Micromonospora rhizosphaerae: one gene and its partner. The protein of the gene in region 2 interacts with the protein of the main gene of each other region in a pairwise test. Links are inferred from orthologs where the notes say so. Each region holds a gene or a part of one and is shown on either strand. Other genes may lie near its edges.

Evidence for each region.
Region 1: the proteins of dnaE (region 2) and GA0070624_RS00245 interact in binary tests that used the Escherichia coli proteins (3 or more experiments, as listed by UniProt). The link is inferred for Micromonospora rhizosphaerae from one-to-one orthologs.

The regions. Positions count from the first base shown.
Region 1 is NZ_FMHV01000002.1:39,603-49,396, reverse strand. What follows is about bases 4,843-7,617. They hold GA0070624_RS00245 (pyridoxal phosphate-dependent aminotransferase), read right to left. Parts: upstream 6,941-7,617; coding sequence 5,744-6,940; downstream 4,843-5,743. Other genes in these bases: GA0070624_RS00240 (MmpS family transport accessory protein), read right to left, coding at 6,984-7,617; GA0070624_RS00250 (threonine aldolase family protein), read right to left, coding at 4,843-5,747. Also shown: GA0070624_RS00265 (FtsX-like permease family protein), read right to left, coding at 1-2,824; GA0070624_RS00260 (ABC transporter ATP-binding protein), read right to left, coding at 2,897-3,643; GA0070624_RS00255 (PadR family transcriptional regulator), read left to right, coding at 4,022-4,621; more of GA0070624_RS00250, read right to left, coding at 4,638-4,842; more of GA0070624_RS00240, read right to left, coding at 7,618-7,685; GA0070624_RS00235 (MmpS family transport accessory protein), read right to left, coding at 7,703-8,608; glmS (glutamine--fructose-6-phosphate transaminase (isomerizing)), read left to right, coding at 8,865-9,794. UniProt on the Escherichia coli protein: Shows aminotransferase activity with methionine and histidine as substrates, and to a lesser extent also with phenylalanine.
Region 2 is NZ_FMHV01000002.1:3,066,339-3,077,440, reverse strand. The notes cover bases 167-4,249. They hold dnaE (DNA polymerase III subunit alpha), read right to left. Parts: upstream 3,901-4,249; coding sequence 367-3,900; downstream 167-366. Other genes in these bases: GA0070624_RS14780 (TetR/AcrR family transcriptional regulator C-terminal domain-containing protein), read right to left, coding at 4,065-4,249; GA0070624_RS14790 (response regulator), read left to right, coding at 167-348. In the rest of the region: more of GA0070624_RS14790, read left to right, coding at 1-166; more of GA0070624_RS14780, read right to left, coding at 4,250-4,745; GA0070624_RS14775 (hypothetical protein), read left to right, coding at 4,794-5,189; GA0070624_RS34725 (glycoside hydrolase family 113 protein), read left to right, coding at 5,105-5,791; GA0070624_RS14765 (YebC/PmpR family DNA-binding transcriptional regulator), read right to left, coding at 5,840-6,589; pyridoxal 5'-phosphate synthase glutaminase subunit PdxT, read right to left, coding at 6,911-7,510; pyridoxal 5'-phosphate synthase lyase subunit PdxS, read right to left, coding at 7,588-8,505; GA0070624_RS14750 (hypothetical protein), read right to left, coding at 8,667-9,170; GA0070624_RS14745 (glycosyltransferase family 4 protein), read right to left, coding at 9,252-10,412; GA0070624_RS14740 (phosphatidylinositol mannoside acyltransferase), read right to left, coding at 10,429-11,102. UniProt on the Escherichia coli protein: DNA polymerase III is a complex, multichain enzyme responsible for most of the replicative synthesis in bacteria. This DNA polymerase also exhibits 3' to 5' exonuclease activity. The alpha chain is the DNA polymerase catalytic subunit.

The DNA of each region.
Region 1 (9,794 bases), 3.0 Mb from region 2 along the record:
ACTCCTCGGCGAGCAGCCGCGCGGTCGGGAGCCGGCGCAGCAGGGTGGCCGGCAGGAGCGCCGCCAGGCAACTGACGACGATGCCGGCGGCCGCCGTGACGATGGCCACCAGCAGCAGGCTGCCGGGCAGCGAGCCGATCAGGCCCACCGTGCCGAGCAGGCCCAGCAGGGCTCCGGTGACACCGCCGAGCACACCGAGCGCGAGACCTTCGTAGCCGATCAGCCGGCTGAGCGCCGGGTCGGTCCAGCCGATCGCGCGCAGCGTGGCCAGCTCGGCGGCGCGATCGCGGATGCCGAGATAGAGCACGTCGGCCACGGCGGCGGTGCCGAGCAGCACGGTCGCGGCCGCGGCGACGACGTCCGGGCCGCGCACGCTGAGCGAGATCGCGTCCCCCAGCAGGCTGCCGACGACCGCGCCCCGGAAGGCGTACGAGACGGCCCCCACCAGGGTCAGCGCGGCGACCCCGATCGCCAGGGCTCCCGCGCCGAGCAGGCTCCGCCCCGGTGTGCGGGCGAGGTTGGTGAGGGCCAACCGGAGCAGGGTGCGGGGTCGCCCCGCCCGGCGGGCCGCCGCGACCGGCGGTCGCAAGGCGGCCGCCGGATGCGCGCGACTGGCGCGCAGCGCCGGCGCCAGACCCGCGACCAGCGCCAGGAGCAGCGCCACCGGAACGGCGAGGACGGCCCGGCGCCAGCCGACGTCGATGCCGAGCGCCGCGGAGGTCGGCGTCGCGAGAGCGAGGGAGAGCAGCCCGGCGGCGAGGCCGAGCGCGGCAACCTCGCCGAGGATGAGCAGGCTGATCCGCCGCGCCGGCCAGCCGAGGCAGGCGAGCAGGGCCAGTTCGGACCGGCGGTCCCGGACTGCGGCGGAGACCGCGTTGCCCAGGAAGAGCGCGCACACGACCAGGACGAGCAGGAAGAGCAGCACGCTCTTGCGGTCGACGGCCTGCACGATGACGGACGCGACACCGAGCGCGGACCAGTTCTCCGCCAGTCGCAGTGCGGGCCGCCCAAACGATCCGGCGGGCAGCTCGACGGTCTGCGGGGCGGGGGAGGAGCCCAGCGTGATGTCCACGTCGAGGCCGGTGGCGTCGGCGATCTGCTCGGCCACCAGGCGGACCCGTTCCGCGGAACGCTCGCTGTAGCCGTCGACATCCGCGACCCGTACCCGGATCGCGCTGATCGGCGCGGCGCGCTGCGGGCCGGTCGCATCCTCGAGGAGCTTCGGTAGGGACGCCAGGTTGGTCAGCAGGAACGGCGGTGTGCCGAGGTAGCCGCCGGGGTTGCCGCTGGGCAGCAGCGGCTGACCGCCGAGCGCCGCCCGGCTGCGCGCGTCCGCCCCCTCGGCCGTCGGCGGCTCGTAGGTCTCCAGCGGCACCCGGGACAGGTCGCCGAACGCGGCCAGCCGCTCCGGGTCGAAGATGCCGACCGGCCGCCACCCGGGGTAGCGCGTCGCCGCGGTATCGCGGACCTCCAGCTGGCGGAGCGGACGGAACGACACGTCCGCGCTGAGCCAGGGCACCGCCGTGGCCTCGTTGGGCAGCGCGTACGCCCCGGGGTCGGGGTCGACCGTCCGGGCCCGCAGCACGCCGTCCGGAAGCTCGTCGTAGCCGGTCTGCCCTGCCTGCACCAGCGGCCACAGGGCGGCGTAGCAGCAGTCGTCACCGCCCTGGACCTCCGCCGTCATCTGTGCGCGATGCGCGGCCTCGACGTCCAGCCGGGCTGACCCGGCCGCGATCCGGTCGGCCCGTTCCAACGCGCGGGTGACCGCCGCGCCGGAAAGGCCGGCCACCCGGTCGGGGCGGAGCCGGGAGAGGGACACCGAGACGGTGCCGTCCACGTACGGGCGGGTGGTGACGAGCACCGGGAACTGCCGGTTCTGCAAGCCGGGCAGGTCCACCGGCAGGTCATCGGTGCGGAGCGTCCGACCTTCAACGACGGCGCCGGTCAGCCCGACCAGCCGCTCCTCGGCCGGTGGGTCGACGGCCGCGACCAGGAACGGCACGTACCAGGCGATGGAAACCATCAGGCGGTCGACGACCTTCGTGACCCGCTCGGGGCCCTGCCCGCCGCGCACGACGCCCATGACCTCGAACCGGCCGTCGTCGAGCAGCCGGACGGCCCGGAAGGCGCTCTCGTCCAGGTCGGAGTGGGTCGTGCCAGCCTCGCCGCTAACCTCGGGTGGTCCGCAGATCGGTTCGGCCCGACCGTTCGGGAGAACCTCCAGGGGAACCCCGAATGCCCCGTTGCACTGCCCCGCCGGATAGGACCTGCCGTTGCTGTGCCGGACCGGCCCCGAGTCGGGTTCCGCACCGAAGTCCGGGTAGACCACCTCGTTCCGGGTCACGTAGGCGTAGTGCGGGCGGGCCGCTGCGCGGGACAGCCCCCGCTCGGCGGCGAAGGTCGGATCGATGCGGATGACCTGGCTTTCGGCGTTGCGGTCCACCGCGGCGGTCACGTCCACCTCCACCGGCACCACCCGGGTGGAGTAGCCCAGCATGGCGATCGGCGCCGCGACGCTGACGCCGTTGGTGGCCGCGACCTGCTGGTACTGGGCCATCGTGATGCCGCCGAAGAGCCCGGAGAGGTAGTTGGGCTGCACCAGCCCGCGCGACACCTCCTGTGCGGTCCGGCTGCCCTTCGGCCGGACCAGGATGTCGTACGCGGCTGCGCTGTTGCTCTCCACCGCCCCGATCACCTGGAGGCGGGACGCGGTCGTCGTGCTGGTGAGCACGATGAAGCTGGTGGTCGCGACGAGCGCGCCGACCAGCAGGGCCAGGGAACGCCCGGCCCGGCCGCGTAGCTGGCGCCAGATGAATCCGACCATGTCCCACCGCCTCTCTGTTTGTTGCTGCTGCTCGTCGGGGCGGAGGGCCCAGCCCCGCGCCATCGCGGCCCCCTACAGCCGCAGGCGGGTGGCCCGGTCGAAGGTCTCGGCCGGATCCTCACCGTCGGTGAGGTCGACGTCCTCCACGACCCGCCCATCGCTGAGGCGGATCAGCCGGTCGCAGCGTGCGGCAATGGTGCGTTCGTGGGTGGCGAGCAGGATGGTCATCCCGTGCCGGTCACGCAGGTCGAGCAGCAGGTCGAGGATCTGCGCACCGGTCGTCGAGTCGAGGTTGCCGGTGGGCTCGTCCGCGAGCAGCAGCCGAGGCGCGGCCATCAGCGCCCGGGCGATCGCCACCCGTTGCTGCTCGCCACCGGACAGCTGCGCGGGCAGCGCCCGCTCCCGACCGGCGAGGCCCACCGCGTCGAGCAGCTCCCGGGCCCGCGCGGCGTGGTCGGCCCGGCCCCGCTGGGGCAGCACCGGGGCGATCACGTTGTCCAGCACGGTGAGCGCCGGCAGCAGGTGGTAGCGCTGGAAGACGAAGCCGACCCGCTGGCGGTACCGGGCCAGGGCCGCGCGGCGCAGCGCGGTGACCGCCACGTCGTCCACCGTCACGGTGCCCCGGTCGGCCTGCTCGATCGCGCCGATCAGGTGCAGCAGGGTGGACTTGCCGGAACCGCTCGGCCCGGTCAGCGCCACCACCGATCCGGCGGCGATCTCCAGGGACACGTCGTCGATCGCGGTCAGCCGCTCGGTGCCGGTGCGGAACTGCCGGACGAGCCCGGCGGTGCGGACCGTGCTGCCCGTGGTCGCGTCCATGGTCGCTCCTCTGCCAGTGGTCGTGCGGCGGGAAGGCGGCGCAGCAGCGCGGCCGGGGCCAGCGCGGCCAGGCAGGTGAGCAGCCCGCGCTCGGCGTCCAGCGGCGTGCGCGTCCCTTCGGGCCGACCAGGATGTGGTACGCGGCCCGGGAGTTCCGCTCCACGGTGCCGGTGACGTTCAGGCGGGATGCGGTGGTGGCGCCGGTCAGGACGACGAAGCCGGTGGTCGCCACGAGCACTCCGGCCGGCAGCGCCACCGATCGCCCAGCACGGCCACGAAGCTGCCGCCAGATGAAGCCGAGCATTCGCGCCTCCCCGTGTGCTGCCTCATACTCTGGGCGATACATTGTCACAATGCAAGAGCGGATTGGAGGAGACGGTGGCGATCCAGCACGCGGTCCTGGCCCTGCTCGCCCGTGGCCCCAGCTACGGCTATGAGCTGAAGGGCGCCTTCGAGGCGGCGGTCGGTCCACAGTGGGGACCGCTGAACATCGGGCACCTCTACCAGATCCTGGAGCGGCTCTCCCGGGACGGGCTGGTGGTCGCGGAACGGCAGGCCCAGCCGGTAAAGCCGGACCGGGTGGTCTACGAGATCACGACCGACGGCCGAGCTGAATTGAAGCGTTGGCTCGCCGAGCCGAGCCCCCGCAGCGGCGGCTTCCGGGACGACTTCTTCCTCAAGGTCACCGCCGCCGCCCGATCCGGGTCCGCACAGACCGTCCGGGCCGTGCTGACCAACCAGCGCGGGCACCTGATGCGCGAGCTGCGCAACCTCGACGGGCTGCGGCGGCGGGCTGATGATCCGGTGGTCGGGCTGCTGCTCGCCGCGGCGAGCCGGCACGTCGAGGCGGACCTCGCCGTTGTCGACGACGCCGAGTCGGTGCTGCTGGCCGATGGCGGCGCGCTGCTCGCCTCCCTCGCTGACGAGCGGGCCGGGACCGCCGCGCCGACGGAGGGCCCGGCCCGCGCCGCTGGCTGACCGGCCCGAACAGGGGTCAGGCGGTGGCCACCCGGCGGATGACGCGATCGGCGAGGTCGGTGATCTGGTCGGCGTCCAGCTCCAGGGCGGGGCCGGCCACCGTCACCTCGGCCATCGCCAGTCCGGCCACCTCGGTGTCCTGCCAGCCGCCGACGAACCAGGCCTTCTCCTCCTCGGCGAGGGCGAGATTGGCGTCGTTGAGGGCGTCCGCCGGATGCGGCAGCCAGAGCCGGAACTGGTGGGTGTGCGGGGGCGCCGGGTGCACCCGCGCGCCGGGCAGCCCGGCCAGCGCCTCCGCCACCCGCTCCGCGTGCGCGACGTAGCCGGCCAGCCGGGGCAGCTCCCGGTCCAGGCCGGCCAGCGCGGCGAGGGCGGCCGGCCACTGCTGGAAGAGGTTGCCCCCGTAGCGGTGCCGCCAGGCCCGGGCGTACCGGATCAGCTCGGCGGAGCCGGCGAGCGCGGCGCCCGAGTGGCCGCCCAGGGACTTGTAGAACGAGACGTAGACACTGTCGGCGAGGCCGGTGATCTCGGCCAGCGAGTGCCCGAGGTGGACGGTGGACTCCCAGAGCCGGGCGCCGTCCAGGTGCACCCGGGCGCCCCGGGCCCGGGCCGCGCCGACCACCGCGACCAGCTCGTCCCAGGTGGGCAGGACGAAGCCGGCGTCGCGCAGCGGCAGCTCCAGCATCAGCGTGCCGATCGGCTCGTCCAACGCGGCCACCTCGTCGGCGGTCGGGTTGCACGGCGCACCCGTGGTCCGCACCGCGCGTAGCCCGCCGAGCACGGCGTACGCGTCCCGCTCATGCTGCAGCGGGTGGCTCAGCGGGTGCAGGCCGACGGCGTCCCGGCCGGTCAGCTCGGCGCCGTACCGCAGGGCGACCTGCTGGGCCATCGTGCCGGTGGGGAAGAAGGCGGCGGCCTCAGTGCCGAGCAGCTCGGCCACCCGGCGCTCCACCGCCTCGACCGCCCCGCCCTCGCCGTAGAAGTCGGGCAGCAGGTCGTCGGTCGCGGCCGCCCGGAGGGTGTCAAGCTGCTCGGCGACCGAGGTCGGCCGGATGCCGGAGAGCACGGTGTCGCAGCCGCGCAGCGCCGTCACCCGGCGGACCCGCTCGGCGTACGCGTCGGTCATCCGTTCTCCTCCAGTCGGCGCAGCCGGGTCACGGCCTCGGTGAGCACCTCCGGTCGTTTGCAGAAGGCGAAGCGGACCAGCCGCCGCCCCGCCTCGACGTCGTCGTAGAAGACCTGGGTCGGCACCGCCACCACCCCGCAGCGCTCGGGCAGCGACCGGCAGAACTCCACCCCGTCCCGCCCGCCCAACGCGGTGACGTCGGCGGTCACGAAGTACGTCCCCTCCGGCACGAGCACCTCGAACCCGGCGTCGGCGAGCCCGCCGACGAGCTGGTCGCGGCGGCGCTGCAGGCCATCGGCGAAGTCGGCGAAGTACTCGTCCGGCAGGGCGAGCGCCACGGCGACCGCCGGCTGCAGCGGACCCGCGTTGACGAAGGTGAGGAACTGCTTCACTCGCAGCACCGCGGAGACCAGCGCCGCCGGCCCGCTCACCCAGCCCACCTTCCAGCCGGTGCAGGAGAAGGTCTTGCCGGCCGAGGAGATGCGCAGCGTCCGCTCCCGCATCCCGGGCAGCGTCGCCAGCGGCACGTGCGACGCGGCGGCGTCGGTGAAGACCAGGTGCTCGTACACCTCGTCGGTGACCGCGTACGCGCCGTGCTCCTGGCAGAGCTCGGCGATGAGCGCCAGCTCATCCGGGGTGAACACCTTGCCGGTCGGGTTGTGCGGAGAGTTGAGCAGCACCAGCCGGGTCCGCGGCCCGAACGCGGCGCGGAGCGCCTCCGGGTCGAAGGCGTACCGGCCGTCGTCGCCGGGGCGCAGGGTGACCGGGCGGCGGACCGCGCCGGCCAGCGCGATCGAGGCGGCGTACGAGTCGTAGTACGGCTCGAAGCAGACCACCTCGTCGCCCGCCTCGCAGAGGGCGAGGATGCTGGCCGCGATCGCCTCGGTGGCGCCGGCGGTCACCACGATCTCGCCGTCCGGGTCGTACTCCAGCTGCCAGAACCGGCGCTGGTGGGCGGCGACGGCCGCGCGCAGCGCCGGGATGCCCGGGCCCGGCGGGTACTGGTTCTGCCCGGAGCGCAGCGCCTCGGCCGCCGCGGCGAGCATCTCCGGCGGGCCGTCGGTGTCCGGAAATCCCTGGCCCAGGTTGACCGCGCCGGTGCGCACGGCGAGGGCGGACATCTCGGCGAAGATGGTGGTCCCGAACGGCCGCATCCGGGCCACCAGCGGGTCGACGTTCGCGGTCGTCGTCACGCGCGCCAGCCTACGGCTCTGCCCGGACACTTCAACCCCGCCGTCAAGCGCCGCAGGTGACCCGCCAGCCCCCGTCGCCGGTCAACTCGGCGACCGGTGGGCGGCCGTCGACCGTGAGCGCGCAGGCGATGCTCCGTCCGCCCTTGTCGTCGACCTTGTAGGCCATGACGGACGCCTGGCTCGGATCGTCGGTGCGGATCTGCCGGTGCCAGGGCAGCGAGACTCGTTCCACCAGGACGAGCAGACCGTTCGCGTCCTGGTACTGGATGTCCACCGGCCCCTGGCCGGTCACCTCGTACCTCACTGCGAACCGGCCCGGTCCGTTGGACGGGGTCGAGGCGGGCCGCTGGCTGGGCGTCGGGTGAGGTGAGGGCGGTTCGGACCGCGCCTGGCCCGCGTCCGTGTCCCCGGACCCGGCGGGGGCGACCGGGACCTCCTGCCGCGGCTCCCTGGCCTGCGGGCCGTCGCCGAACGGGTGGACCGGCAGGTTGACCAGCAGGCTGACGACCGCGAGCAGTCCGCAGACCGCCAGCACCACGACGGCGAACGCCGAGAGGACGATCGTGGTCGTCCTGCCGTCCCCGGCCGGCCGCCGCCGCTCCCCCGCGCGGGGTGGACCGCCCGGTCGGTCCGGGGCGTCCCCGGTCCGGACCGGCGTCGGCTCGGCTGACGCGGCCGGCGGATCTGGCGGCGCCCACGGCGTGGCGGCCGGGTCTCTCGGGTCGGTCGGGCTCCCATCGCCCACGTCGTCAGCCTCCATCCTCACTCTGGTGCACACGTGGTGCGCCAGATCCCGTCGACCGCGTCGACGACCGGTGCGCCGGCCCCGGTGACGGTCACCTTGCAGCTGATCGGCAGGTCGGCGCCGGCGGACCAGGTGGCCTCCACCATGACCCGGCTCTTCCCGTCGGTGCGGATCGTGATCCGCCAGGGTAGCTGCACGCCGTCGACGTGGATGAGGTCGCCCTCGGCGTCGAAGTACGAGATGTCGGCCCGGCCGTCCCCGGTGACCTCGTAGACCACCGTCACGGGGGCGGGCCCGGCCGTCGGGCGGGTGACCGGCCGCTGGGTCCGGGCCGGCGTCGGGGAGAGGGTGGGTTCGGCGGGCGGCTCGGTCCAGCCCTGGTTCGGGTCGTGGAGACTGGGCTCCTCGACCACCTGGGGGTCTTCCGACAGGCGCGCCACCACGCCCACGCCGAAGCAGCCGCAGAAGAGGATCGCCACCACCGTCGGCGCCGCGATCCAGATCCGGGAAGTCCGCCCGCCGCGCGTCGCCGGCGCCGAGGGGTGCGCGAAGGGCGGCGAATCCGAGGGATACCCGAAGGTCTGCGCCGCCGTGCCGGGTGGCGGAACGGCGGCGGTCGGCGCGCCGAGCGGTGCTGGCGGGAAGGTGCCGAACGCCGGCTGGGTGGCGCGCGGCGAGCCGGCGGCGGTGGCGTCGGGGCTCATGGTGGGGACGGGCGGTCCGGCGGCGGTGGCGTGGGGACCCGGGGCGGGCGGCGTTTCCGCGGCGGGCCGCGACCAGGCGAGGGGCCACGGATCGGGCGTGGCCCAGGGCTTCGGCGCCGGCAGCGGGTCGGGCGGTGCCCACGGCGCGGGGGCGGCCGGGCCGCTCGGGCCCGGCCCGGCCGGGGGTCGCGGGTCGGGGGATGGTGTCGCCTCGGACATCGCTCAGCTCCGCAGGGAACGGGCGCGGACGACCGCGGATGGTGGGGTCCGACCCGGCGTCAGTCGGCACGGCACCCAGGTCGGGGCCCTCAATGTACGTCGGGGACACCATCGGAGGTCCCTCATGCAGGCCCGAACCGACGGCAGGGGATTTGTCTGATGCTTGGTCCGCGTTCACCTGATCGCTCAAATTCCGTGATCGTTTACCGGCCTTCCGAGCACCCGCGATGAGCGAAACTGGGTTAGGCTGCCACCCATGTGTGGAATCGTGGGTTACGCCGGCGGGCGCCCGGCGCTGGGCATCGTTCTGGACGGACTGCGGCGACTGGAGTATCGCGGCTACGACTCAGCCGGCGTCGCCATCGTCTGCGAGGACGAGCTGCTGACCGAGAAGAAGGCCGGCAAGCTGGCCAATCTGGAGAAGGTGCTCGCCGAGCGGGCGGCCGCCGACCCGGAGTCCTGCGGCGCCAGCCCGATCGGCATCGGCGACGGCACCACCGGCATCGGGCACACCCGCTGGGCAACCCACGGCGGCCCAACCGACCGTAACGCCCACCCCCACCTGGCCCCCGACGGCCGGGTCGCGGTGATCCACAACGGCATCATCGAGAACTTCGCCAAGCTCCGCGCCGAGCTGGAGGCCGACGGGGTCGAGTTCGCCAGCGACACCGACACCGAGTGCGCCGCGCACCTGCTCTCCGCCGCGCTGGCCGAGCTGCGCTCGGCCGGCGAGGTCGACAGCCCGCAGCTGCTCGCCTCCGCCATGCGGGTGGTCTGCCAGCGGCTGGAGGGTGCCTTCACGCTGCTCGCCGTCGACGCCGGGATCCCCGGCGCGGTGGTGGGCGCCCGGCGCAACTCGCCGCTGGTGGTCGGCCGCGGTGACGGGGAGAACTACCTGGCCAGCGACGTGGCCGCGTTCATCGAGCACACCCGCGACGCGGTCGAGCTGGGCCAGGACCAGATCGTACTGATCACCCCGGACAGCATCGAGATCACCGACTTCGCCGGCCAGCCCGCGACCGGCAAGGACTTCCACATCGACTGGGACTCGTCGGCCGCCGAGAAGGGTGGCTACGACTGGTTCATGCTCAAGGAGATCGAGGAGCAGCCGCAGGCCATCGCCGACACGCTGCTCGGCCGGCTCACCGAGAGCGGCGAGATCGCGCTCGATGAGGTCCGCCTCAGC
Region 2 (11,102 bases):
TTCGGCGCCTTCCGCGACAAGCTGGAGCGCTACGCCGACTACCGCCGCCAGGCGCTCGCCGACGGGGAGGTCGCCGCCCAGCACGAGGTGGACCGGATGTTCGCCACCCTGCGCGGCGCGGCCCAGCAGACCTTGCCCAAGGGCCTGGACGTGCAGACCTTGAACCGGGTGCTGTCTGCCCTCGCGGAGGGGGCGGGGCGCTCCGCGACCGAGGTCAGCCAGCGGACGGGCATCTCCCGGGTGACCGCCCGCCGGTACCTGGAGTACCTGGTGACCATCGACCGCGCGGTGCGCACGCCCCGCTACGGCACGCCCGGCCGGCCGGAGGTCGAGTACCGGCCGGTGTGACGGCGAGCCGGCTAGCGGTCAGCTGACGTTGGCCGGGCCGAGGACGCTCTTCAGGTCGCCCATCAGCGCGGTGGTGGCGGCCACCCGGAACGGCCCGAGCCGCAGCGTGGTGACCTTGCCGCCGTTGAGCAGCTTGACGTGTACCTCGGTGTCGCCGGGGTGCAGCACCAGGGTCTCCTTGAGCCGTTCGACCAGCGGCGGCGTGCACCGGTGCACCGGGATGGTCAGCGTGATGGGCTTGTTCGCCGGGTTGCTGCTGATGTCCGGCATGGACATGTCCATCGCCATGATCCGCGGGGTGTCGTCGCGCCGGTCCACCCGCCCCTTGACCACCACGATGGCGTCCTCGGCGATGTACTGGCCGATCACCTCGTAGGTGTTGGGGAAGAAGAGTGTCTCCACCCCGCCGGCGAGGTCCTCCAGGGTCGCCGACGCCCAGGCCCGGCCCTGCTTGGTGACCCGGCGCTGCACCCCGGAGAGGATGCCGGCGAGCGTGACCACCGCCCCGTCGGGCACGGTGCCCTCCTCGGAGAGCGCGGCGATGGTGGTGTCCGCCGCGGCGCCGAGCACGTGCTCCAGGCCGAAGAGCGGGTGGTCGGAAACATACAGGCCGAGCATCTCGCGTTCGAAGGCGAGCTTGTCGCGCTTGTCCCACTCCCCCTCGCCGATGGCGGGCATCACCGTCGTGCTGCCGCCGGTGTCCGCATCGCCGAAGCCGGCGCCGAAGAGGTCGTACTGGCCGACGGCCTCCTTGCGCTTGACGTCGGCGAAGGCGTCGATGGCGTCGGCGTGCACGGCGAGCAGGCCCTTGCGCGGGTGGCCCATCGAGTCGAAGGCGCCCGCCTTGATCAGCGATTCGATGGTCTTCTTGTTGCACACCACCGCGTCCACCTTGGACAGGAAGTCGTAGAAGTCGGCGTACTCGCCCTTCTCCTCGCGGCACCGCATGATCGAGGCGACCACGTTCGCGCCGACGTTGCGGATCGCGGCCAGGCCGAAGCGGATGTCCCGGCCGACCGGGGTGAACGGCCCGGCCGAGGTGTTGACGTCGGGCGGCAGGACCTGGATGCCCATCCGTCGACACTCCGACAGGTAGAGCGCCATCTTGTCCTTGTCGTCACCGACCGAGGTGAGCAGCGCCGCCATGTACTCGGCCGGGTAGTTGGCCTTGAGGTAGCCGGTCCAGTACGACACCAGGCCGTAGCCGGCGGTGTGCGCCTTGTTGAACGCGTAGTCGGCGAACGGGACGAGGATGTCCCAGAGCGTCTGGATGGCCTCGTCGGAGTACCCGTTGCGCCGCATGCCGTCGCGGAACGGGATGAACTCCTTGTCGAGAACCTCCTTCTTCTTCTTGCCCATCGCCCGGCGGAGCAGGTCGGCCTGGCCGAGGCTGTAGCCGGCGAGCTTCTGCGCGGCGCGCTGCACCTGCTCCTGGTAGACGATCAGGCCGTAGGTGGGGCCGAGGATCTCCTCCAGCGGCTCGGCCAGCTCCGGGTGGATCGGGGTGATGTCCTGCTGGCCGTTCTTGCGCAGCGCGTAGTTGGTGTGCGAGTTGGCGCCCATCGGACCGGGCCGGTAGAGCGCCAGGACCGCGGAGATGTCCTCGAAGTTGTCCGGCTTCATCAGCCGCAGCAGCGAGCGCATCGGCCCGCCGTCGAGCTGGAAGACGCCGAGGGTGTCGCCCCGGGCCAGCAGCTCGTACGTGGGCTTGTCGTCCAGCGGCAGCTTGAGCAGGTCGACCTTGCGGCCATGGTTGGACTCGATGTTCTTCAGCGCGTCATCGATGATGGTCAGGTTGCGCAGGCCGAGGAAGTCCATCTTCAACAGCCCGAGCGACTCGCACGTCGGGTAGTCGAACTGGGTGATGATCGCCCCGTCGGCGTCCCGGCGCATCAGCGGGATGTGCTCGATGATCGGCTCGGCGGACATGATGACGCCCGCGGCGTGCACGCCGGTCTGCCGGATCAGCCCCTCGATGCCGCGCGCGGTGTCGATGACCTTCTTGACGTCCGGATCCGACTCGTAGAGTCCGCGGATCTCGCCGGCCTCGGCGTACCGGGGGTGCTTCGGGTCGAAGATTCCGGTGAGCGGGATGTCCTTGCCCATCACCGCCGGCGGCATCGCCTTGGTGATCCGGTCGCCCACCGCGTACGGGTAGCCGAGCACCCGGGCCGAGTCCTTGATCGCGGCCTTCGCCTTGATCGTGCCGAAGGTCGCGATCTGAGCGACCTTGTCCTCGCCCCACTTCTCGGTGACGTATTTGATCACCTCACCGCGCCGACGCTCGTCGAAGTCGATGTCGACATCCGGCATCGAGACGCGCTCGGGATTGAGGAAGCGCTCGAAGATCAGGCCGTGCGGGATCGGGTCCAGGTCGGTGATGCCCAGGGCGTACGCGACCAGCGAGCCGGCGGCCGAGCCACGACCCGGACCGACCGCGATGCCCTGGCTCTTTGCCCACTGGATGAAGTCGGCGACCACGAGGAAGTACGACGGGAAGCCCATCTGGATGATGACGCCCAGCTCGTACTCGGCCTGCTTGACGTGCCCCTCCGGGACGCCGCCGGGGTAGCGGCGGGCTAGGCCGGCGAAGGTCTCCTTGCGGAACCAGGACTCCTCGGTCTCTCCCTCGGGCACCGGGAAGCGCGGCATCAGGTTGCGGAACTCGAACATCCCGGTGGGGTCGACCTTCTCGGCGACCAGCAGGGTGTTGCGGCAGCCCTGCTGCCAGAGCTCCGAGGTGTTGACCGCGCGCATCTGGTCGGCCGACTTGATGTAGTAGCCGCCGCCCTCGAGGCGGAACCGGTTGGGGTCGTCGATGTTGCTGGCGGTCTGCACGCAGAGCAGCACGTCGTGCGCCTCCGCCTGATCCTCGCGCGTGTAGTGCGAGTCGTTGGTGACCACCGGTGGGATGTCGAGCTTGCGGGCGATCTCGATGAGCCCGTCGCGGACTCGGCGCTCGATCTCCAGGCCGTGGTCCATGACCTCCAGGAAGTAGTTCTCCTTGCCGAAGATGTCCTGGTACGCGGCGGCGACCTTGAGCGCCTCGTCGAACTGGCCGAGCCGCAGCCGGGTCTGCACCGCACCGGACGGGCAGCCCGTGGTCGCCATGATCCCCTCGGCGTACTCGGCGATCAGCTCCATGTCCATCCGGGGCCACTTGATGTAGTGGCCCTCCATCGAGGCGCGGGAGTTGAGCTTGAAGAGGTTGTGCAGCCCGGTCCTGTTCTGCGCCCACATGGTCATGTGGGTGATCGCGCCGCTACCGGAGACGTCGTCGCTCTTCTGCTCCGGGCGACCCCACCTGACCCGCTGCTTGTGGAAGCGCGACTCCGGCGCCACGTACGCCTCGACGCCGAGGATCGGGGTGATCCCGGCGGCCGTCGCCTGCTTGTAGAACTCGTTCGCGCCGTGCATGTTGCCGTGGTCGGTCATCGCCACCGCCGGCATGCCGAGCCGGTTGGCCTCGGCGAAGAGGTCCTTGAGCCGGGCCGCGCCGTCGAGCATCGAGTACTCGGTGTGTACGTGCAGATGCGCGAACGAATCGCCCATGCGTGGCGCCCCCCGGGGTGTGATCACGGCTCCGTCGGAGCCGACCGACTCACCCTACCGAGGTCATCTGTCCGGCTCCACCGTGCGCGCCGACGGTGGTCGGCGTCTCCCTTGCACCAGTCGTCTCCGCCCCGGTCGAGGGGCAGGCGCCGGTGCGCCCGCGGTCAGCCCAGTTTCTCCGCGATGCCGTCGAGGACGATCTCCAGGCCGGCGTCGAACGCCTCGATCGCGTCCAGTTGGCGCCCCTCGCGGAAGAGCCGGGCCAGCGTGGGGTGCCGGCCGTCACCGACCGCCCGGGCGAGGTAGCGAAGCTGCTCCGGCGACGGCACGTGGGCGGTCGCCCCGGCCGGCACCCGGAGCAGTTCGAGGTGGAGTTGGCCGACCACGTAGCCGAGGAAGGTGTTCGCCACGTGCATCAGCGTCGCCGGATCCAGGCCGGGCCGGTCCACGGCGGCGAAGAGCGCCTCCTGGTACGCCAGCCCGTTCGGGCCGTACGGCGGGCGGCTGCCGAGCAGCGGCACGTACCAGGGGTGGCGGCGGGCCACCGTGGCGGTGGCGGCGGCGAGGGCGCGCAGCCGCGCCCGCCAGTCCCCGTGGTCCGGGCCGGGCAGCGCGATCTCACCGCACGCCGCGTCGGCGATCAGGTCGAGCAGGTCGTCCCGGGAGTCGAGGTGACGGTAGAGCCGCATCGGCAGCACCCCGACCCGGGCGGCGACCCCGCGCAGCGTCACCGCGTCAAGGCCGCCGGCGTCGGCGAGGGCCGATGCCGCGGCGACGATCGCGGGACGATCCACCGCAGGCGGGTGCCGGCGGGCCGGTTCGGGGCGTTCCCAGACGACGGTCATGCGATACAGTGTATCGGTACCGATACGGCGTATCGATAAGGAGCGGCCATGCGGATCCGCGGCGTCGTCTACGACACGGGCATTGAGCTGCTGCCCGGCCGGCCGTCCCGGCCCGACTTCGATCCGGACCAGGTCCGCGACGACCTGCGGGTGATCGCGACCGCGCTGGGGGCCACCGCGGTACGCCTGGTCGGGCAGGACCTGGGGCGGCTACGCCTGGCCGCCGAGGCCGCCGCCGAGGCGGGGCTGGCGGTCTGGCTCTCCCCCGGGCTGCCGGACGCTGAGCCGCCCGCCGCCCGGGCACACCTGGCGGCCTGCGCGGACGACGCCGAGCGGCTGCGGACGCGGGGCGCTGAGGTGTGCTGGTCGTCGGCTGGGAGGCCGCCCTGTTCCTGCGCGGCATCGTCACCGGTGCCACCGCCGCAGACCGGATGGCGACCATGACCACCCCGCGCCGGCTGCTCTGGAGCACGCTGCGGCACGGCCCCTTCCCCTGGGCACTCAACCGCCACCTGCGCCGAGCGGCGGCCGCGGCCCGGAAGCGCTTCGCCGGCCCGCTCACTTACGCGGCGCTGGGCTTCGAGAGCGTCGACTGGAGACCGTTCGACCACGTCGGCGTGGACCACTACCGCAGCGGGGAGCCGCTGGACGTCTGGGCCGCGCGGATCGCCGAGCGGCGCCGCCACGGCAAGCCGGTGGTGCTGACCGAGTTGGGCTGCGCCACCTACGCCGGTGCCGCCGCACGGGGCGCACTGGCCTGGACCGTGGTCGACCGGAGCACGGACCCGCCCCGGCTCGGGGAGCCGGTGGTCCGGGACGAGCGGGCGCAGGCCGAGGAGGTGGGCGCGCTGCTGGACGCGGCGCAGGCGGCCGGCGTGGACGGCGCCTTCGTCTTCACGTACGCGGCCTTCAGCTATCCGCACCAACCGGAACCGGAGTTCGACCTGGACACCGCCGGCTACGGCCTGGTCGCCGTGCTGCCCGACGGCAGTGTCCGCCGCAAGGCGGCCTTCGACGCGGTCGCCCGACGCTTCACCGCTGGTTGAGGGCGTTCGGCCGATGTCGGAGGTGCCGGGCTCGACGTGGACAAGAGATCAGCCGACGGCGGCCATGATCTCGTCGGAGACGTCGAAGTTCGCGTAGACGTTCTGCACGTCGTCGCAGTCCTCCAGGACGTCGATCAGCTTGAAGATCTTGCGCGCGCCGTCCTCGTCCAGCGGCACGTTGACGCTGGGGATGAGGGAGGACTCGGCCGACTCGTACTCGATGCCGGCGTCCTGCAGGGCGGTGCGCACGGCGATCAGGTCGCCGGGCTCGGAGACCACCTCGAAGGCCTCACCGAGGTCGTTGACCTCCTCGGCGCCGGCGTCGAGGACGGCCATCATCACGTCGTCCTCGGTGGTCCCGGCCTTGGGGGCGATCACCACACCCTTGCGGGAGAACATGTACGACACCGAGCCGGCGTCGGCGAACGAGCCGCCGTTGCGGGTCAGGGCGGTGCGCACCTCGGTGGCCGCCCGGTTCCGGTTGTCGGTGAGGCACTCGATGAGCAGGGCGACGCCGTTCGGGCCGTAACCCTCATACATGATCGTCTGGTAGTCGGCGCCGCCGGCCTCCAGGCCGGAGCCCCGCTTGACCGCCCGATCGATGTTGTCGTTCGGGACGGAGTTCTTCTTCGCCTTCTGGATGGCGTCGTAGAGGGTCGGGTTGCCCGCCGGGTCACCACCGCCGGTCCGGGCCGCGACCTCGACGTTCTTGATCAGCTTGGCGAACATCTTGCCGCGCTTGGCGTCGATGACGGCCTTCTTGTGCTTGGTGGTCGCCCACTTTGAGTGGCCGGACATCTCATACCTCCGTTTAATGATCCACGCCTGCGTCGACTGCCCGCGCCGATTCCACGGTCAACCGGTGCGAGTGGATCTGGCCGGTCGGCTCCGCGTGGAAGGCTGCGGCGAGCGGTGGCCCTGCCGAACCGCGGCAATCCTACCGAGACCGCATCCCCGCTTGTCACACCCGGCACCCGGACACGGGCGCGTCGAAGGGTCGGCGGGGTGGCCGAGCCATTGCCAGAAGACAACAACCACGGGCCGGAAAACATGCCCGCGGGCGTTAGGAGGGGCCCCTTCCTATACCAAAGACGATAGGAAGGGGCCCCTCCTAACACCTCAGGCGGCGCGGACCAGCTCCACGAAGTAGCGGTGCAGCCGCAGGTCGCCGGTGAGCTCCGGGTGGAACGAGGTGGCCAGCAGGTTGCTTTGCCGGACCGCGACGATCCGGTCGGCCGACGGCCCCTCGGTGACCCGGCCCAGCACCTCCACGCCGTCCCCGACCCGCTCCACCCACGGCGCCCGGATGAACACCGCGTGGAACGGCTCGCCCTCGACGCCGGCGATCTCCACCGGCGCCTCGAACGAGTCGACCTGCCGGCCGAACGCGTTGCGCCGCACCGTCATCTCGATGCCGGCGAAGCCGCGCTGGTCGGGACGGCCGTCCAGGACCTCGGACGCCAGCATGATCATCCCTGCGCAGGACCCGTAGACCGGCATCCCGCCGGCGATCCGCTTGTCGATCGGCTCACGCATCTCGAAGATGTCCGCGAGCTTGCTGATCGTGGTCGACTCGCCGCCCGGGATCACCAGCCCGTCCACGGCGTCCAGCTCGGTGGGACGTCGTACCGGACGGGCGTCCGCGCCCGCCGCGGCCAGGGCCGCGACGTGCTCGCGGACGTCGCCCTGCAGCGCGAGCACCCCGATGACGGGTGTCACGTTCGCTCCTCTCGTGGAGTGTTAGGAGGGGACCCCTGCTCTACCGGAGGCGTAAACAGGGGGCCCTTCCTTTCGCGTCACCAACCCCGCTCGGCCAGGCGGTGCGGCTGCGGGATCTCGTCGACGTTGATGCCGACCATCGCCTCGCCCAGGCCGCGGGAGACCTTGGCCAGCACGTCCGGGTCGTCGTGGAAGGTGGTGGCCTTGACGATCGCGGCGGCCCGCTGAGCCGGGTTGCCCGACTTGAAGATGCCGGAACCGACGAAGACGCCCTCGGCGCCGAGCTGCATCATCATGGCAGCGTCGGCGGGGGTGGCGATGCCACCCGCGGTGAAGAGCACCACCGGCAGCTTGCCGGTCTGGGCGACCTCCTTCACCAGCTCGTACGGCGCCTGCAGCTCCTTTGCGGCCACGTACAGCTCGTCCTCCGGCAGCGACTGCAGCCGGCGGATCTCCTTACGGATCTTGCGCATGTGGGTGGTGGCGTTCGAGACGTCACCCGTGCCCGCCTCACCCTTCGAACGGATCATGGCCGCGCCCTCGGTGATCCGGCGCAGCGCCTCGCCCAGGTTGGTCGCGCCGCAGACGAACGGGACGGTGAAGGCCCACTTGTCGATGTGGTTCTCGTAGTCGGCCGGGGTCAGCACCTCGGACTCGTCGATGTAGTCGACGCCGAGCGACTGGAGGATCTGCGCCTCGACGAAGTGGCCGATCCGGGCCTTGGCCATCACCGGGATGGAGACGGCGTTGATGATGCCGTCGATCATGTCGGGGTCGCTCATCCGGGACACGCCGCCCTGGGCGCGGATGTCGGCGGGCACCCGCTCCAGCGCCATGACGGCGACGGCGCCGGCGTCCTCGGCGATCTTGGCCTGCTCGGGGGTGACCACGTCCATGATCACACCGCCCTTGAGCATCTCGGCCATGCCCCGCTTGACGCGGGCGGTGCCGACGACGGGCGCGGCGTTGGCGTTCGGGGAGGTGGATTCGGACACGGGTCATCGCTCCTTGGGGCGTGCTCGGAGGGTGGCTGCAAAAAATGCTACGACGGGGCCAACGCCGGTCCGACAGCCAATCAGACCCACGGTGGCCTGCCCTGTGGCCCGCATCACGGCGGACCAGGGCCGGTGAGCGCGGCGGAACGGGGCCGCGGCGCTCAGCCGGTGGTGACGTCCGCGGGGGCGGCCAGGGTGGGGTCGTCGATGTCGAAGTAGCGCGGCCACTCGTGCTGGCGTCCCATCCGGAACAGCCGCACCAGAGGGCGACCGCGGGCCGCGCGGGCGTCCCGGACCAGGTCGGTGTGCACCTGCCGGGCCAGCGCGAGCCGCCGGCTGGCCGCGATCACCGCCTCGTAAGCCGGGTCGGCCGGGTCCAGCTCGACGCTGCGCAGCTGCCGGGTGAGGTCGTTCTCGGCCGCCTCACGCTCCTCCGGCACAGCGTCCAGGGCGATCCGCGCGGCTGCGTACAGCTCCACGCCGTAACGCTGCTCGGCCAGGACCGCCGCGGCCGCCGCGCGGCGCAGCAGGTGGGCGTCGAGCGCCCGGGCCGCCGACTCGGCCCGGGTCTGCAACCGCTCCACCCGGCCGGCCGTCCAGATCAGGTACGCCGCGACCAGCCCGACGACCAGGACCGCGCCCACCACCCACCACATGCCCGGCATCGTAGTGCTGCTCCGTTCCCACCCGTCCGGGCGCGGTCCGGGGCGACGCGCTCGTCACACCCGCCCCACCGGCCACGCCGATCAGTCCAGACCCACCCATTCCTGGTCGATGACCCGACCGTCGGTGGCCTCGATCGCCGCTGCGTATACCTCCAGAACGCGGCGGGCAACCACGGGCCAGTCGAAATTCGCCACCACCTGATCGCCGCAGGCGGTCAGGGTGGCCCGCTGCTCGGGGTCATCGAGCAGCTCGGCCAGGGCGGTACGCAGGGCTACCGGGTCGCCGGTCGGGAAGAGCCGGCCGGCCCGCCCGCCGTCGAGCACCCGGCGGAACGCGTCCAGGTCGCTGGCGACGACGGTGGTGCCGGCGGCCAGGGCCTCGGTGAGGATCATCCCGAATGATTCCCCGCCGGTGTTCGGTGCGACGTAAAGGTGCACGCTGCGCAGCATGCGCGCCTTGTCCTCCTCGGAGACCAGGCCGAGGAAGGTGACCCGGTCGCGCAGCTCGGCCGGGAACCGGTCGAACAGCTCGTCCGGGTCGCCCGGGCCGGCCACCAGCAGCCGCAGGCCAGGGCGCTGCCGGGCCAGCTCGACGAAGGCGTCGCGGAGGATCGGGAAGCCCTTGCGGGCCTCGGTGAACCGGCCGAGGAAGCCGATCGTGCCGCCGGTGCCCGAGCCGCACTCCCCCGGCCAGCCGGGCAGCGGCTCGACCCCCGCGAACTTCGCCACGGTCACCCCGTTCGGGATCTCCACCGCGCCGCCGTCCATGTGCTCGACCTGCACCTTTCGCGCGAGGGCACTGACCGCGATCCGGGCGGTGATCCGCTCCAGCACGATCTGCAGCACGCCCTGCGCGGCGGCGAGCACGCGGGAACGGGTGATCGCGGTGTGGAAGGTGGCCACCACCGGGCCGCGGGCGGAGAGCACGGCGAGCATCGACAGGCTCAGCGTCAGCGGCTCGTGCACGTGCAGCACGTCGAAGTCACCGCGGGTGATCCAGCGCCGCACCCGGGCGGTGGAGACCGGCCCGAACGCGATCCGGGCCACCGAGCCGTTGTACGGCAGCGGCACGGCCCGACCGGCCGGCACCACGTACGACGGCAGCGGCGAGTCCTCGTCGGCCGGAGCCAGCACGCTCACCTCGTGCCCCAGCCCGATCAACGCCTCGGCCAGGTCTATGACGTGGTTCTGCACCCCGCCCGGGACGTCGAAGGAGTAAGGGCACACGATGCCGATCCGCATTGGCGCGCCCTCTCCCTCAGACCGATCCGGTGGTGGCCGGGGGCTGCACCGAGGGGGACCCGCCGTCGGCGGCGCCGCGCTGGTCCAGCCACATCCGCTGCAACATGTGCCAGTCTTCCGGATGCCGGGCGATGCCCGCCGCCAGACCGTCGGCAATCCGCTGGGTCAGCACCCGGACCCGCTGGTCCAGCGGCCCGCTGTCCGGGCCGGGCAGCTCCAGCGGCCCCTCGAGCGAGGCGCGGGCCACGTCCAGCTCGTACCACATCGAGGCGACGTAGAGCGGCGCGCCGGTGCGCAGCGCGAGCAGGGCCGGCCCGGCCGGCATCCGGGTCCGCGCGCCGAAGAACTCGACCTCCACGCCCCGGGCGGAGAGGTCCCGGTCGGCGAGCAGCGGCACCACCGCGCCGGCCCTGAGCCGGTCCAGCAGCACATCGAACGTCGGCCGGTCGCCGCCGTGGGTGGGCAGGATCTCCATGCCGAGGCCCTGCCGGAACGCGAGGAACCGTTCGTACACGCCCTCCGGCTTCAGCCGCTCCGCGACGGTGGTGATCGGCCAGCCGCTGGCCGCCACCCAGGCCCCGGCGGCGTCCCAGTTACCGGCGTGCGGGAGCGCAACCACGGCGCCTCGGCCGGATTCCACGTCGGCGGCGAGCTTCTCCACCCCGTCGAGCCGAAAGCTGGCGAGGATCT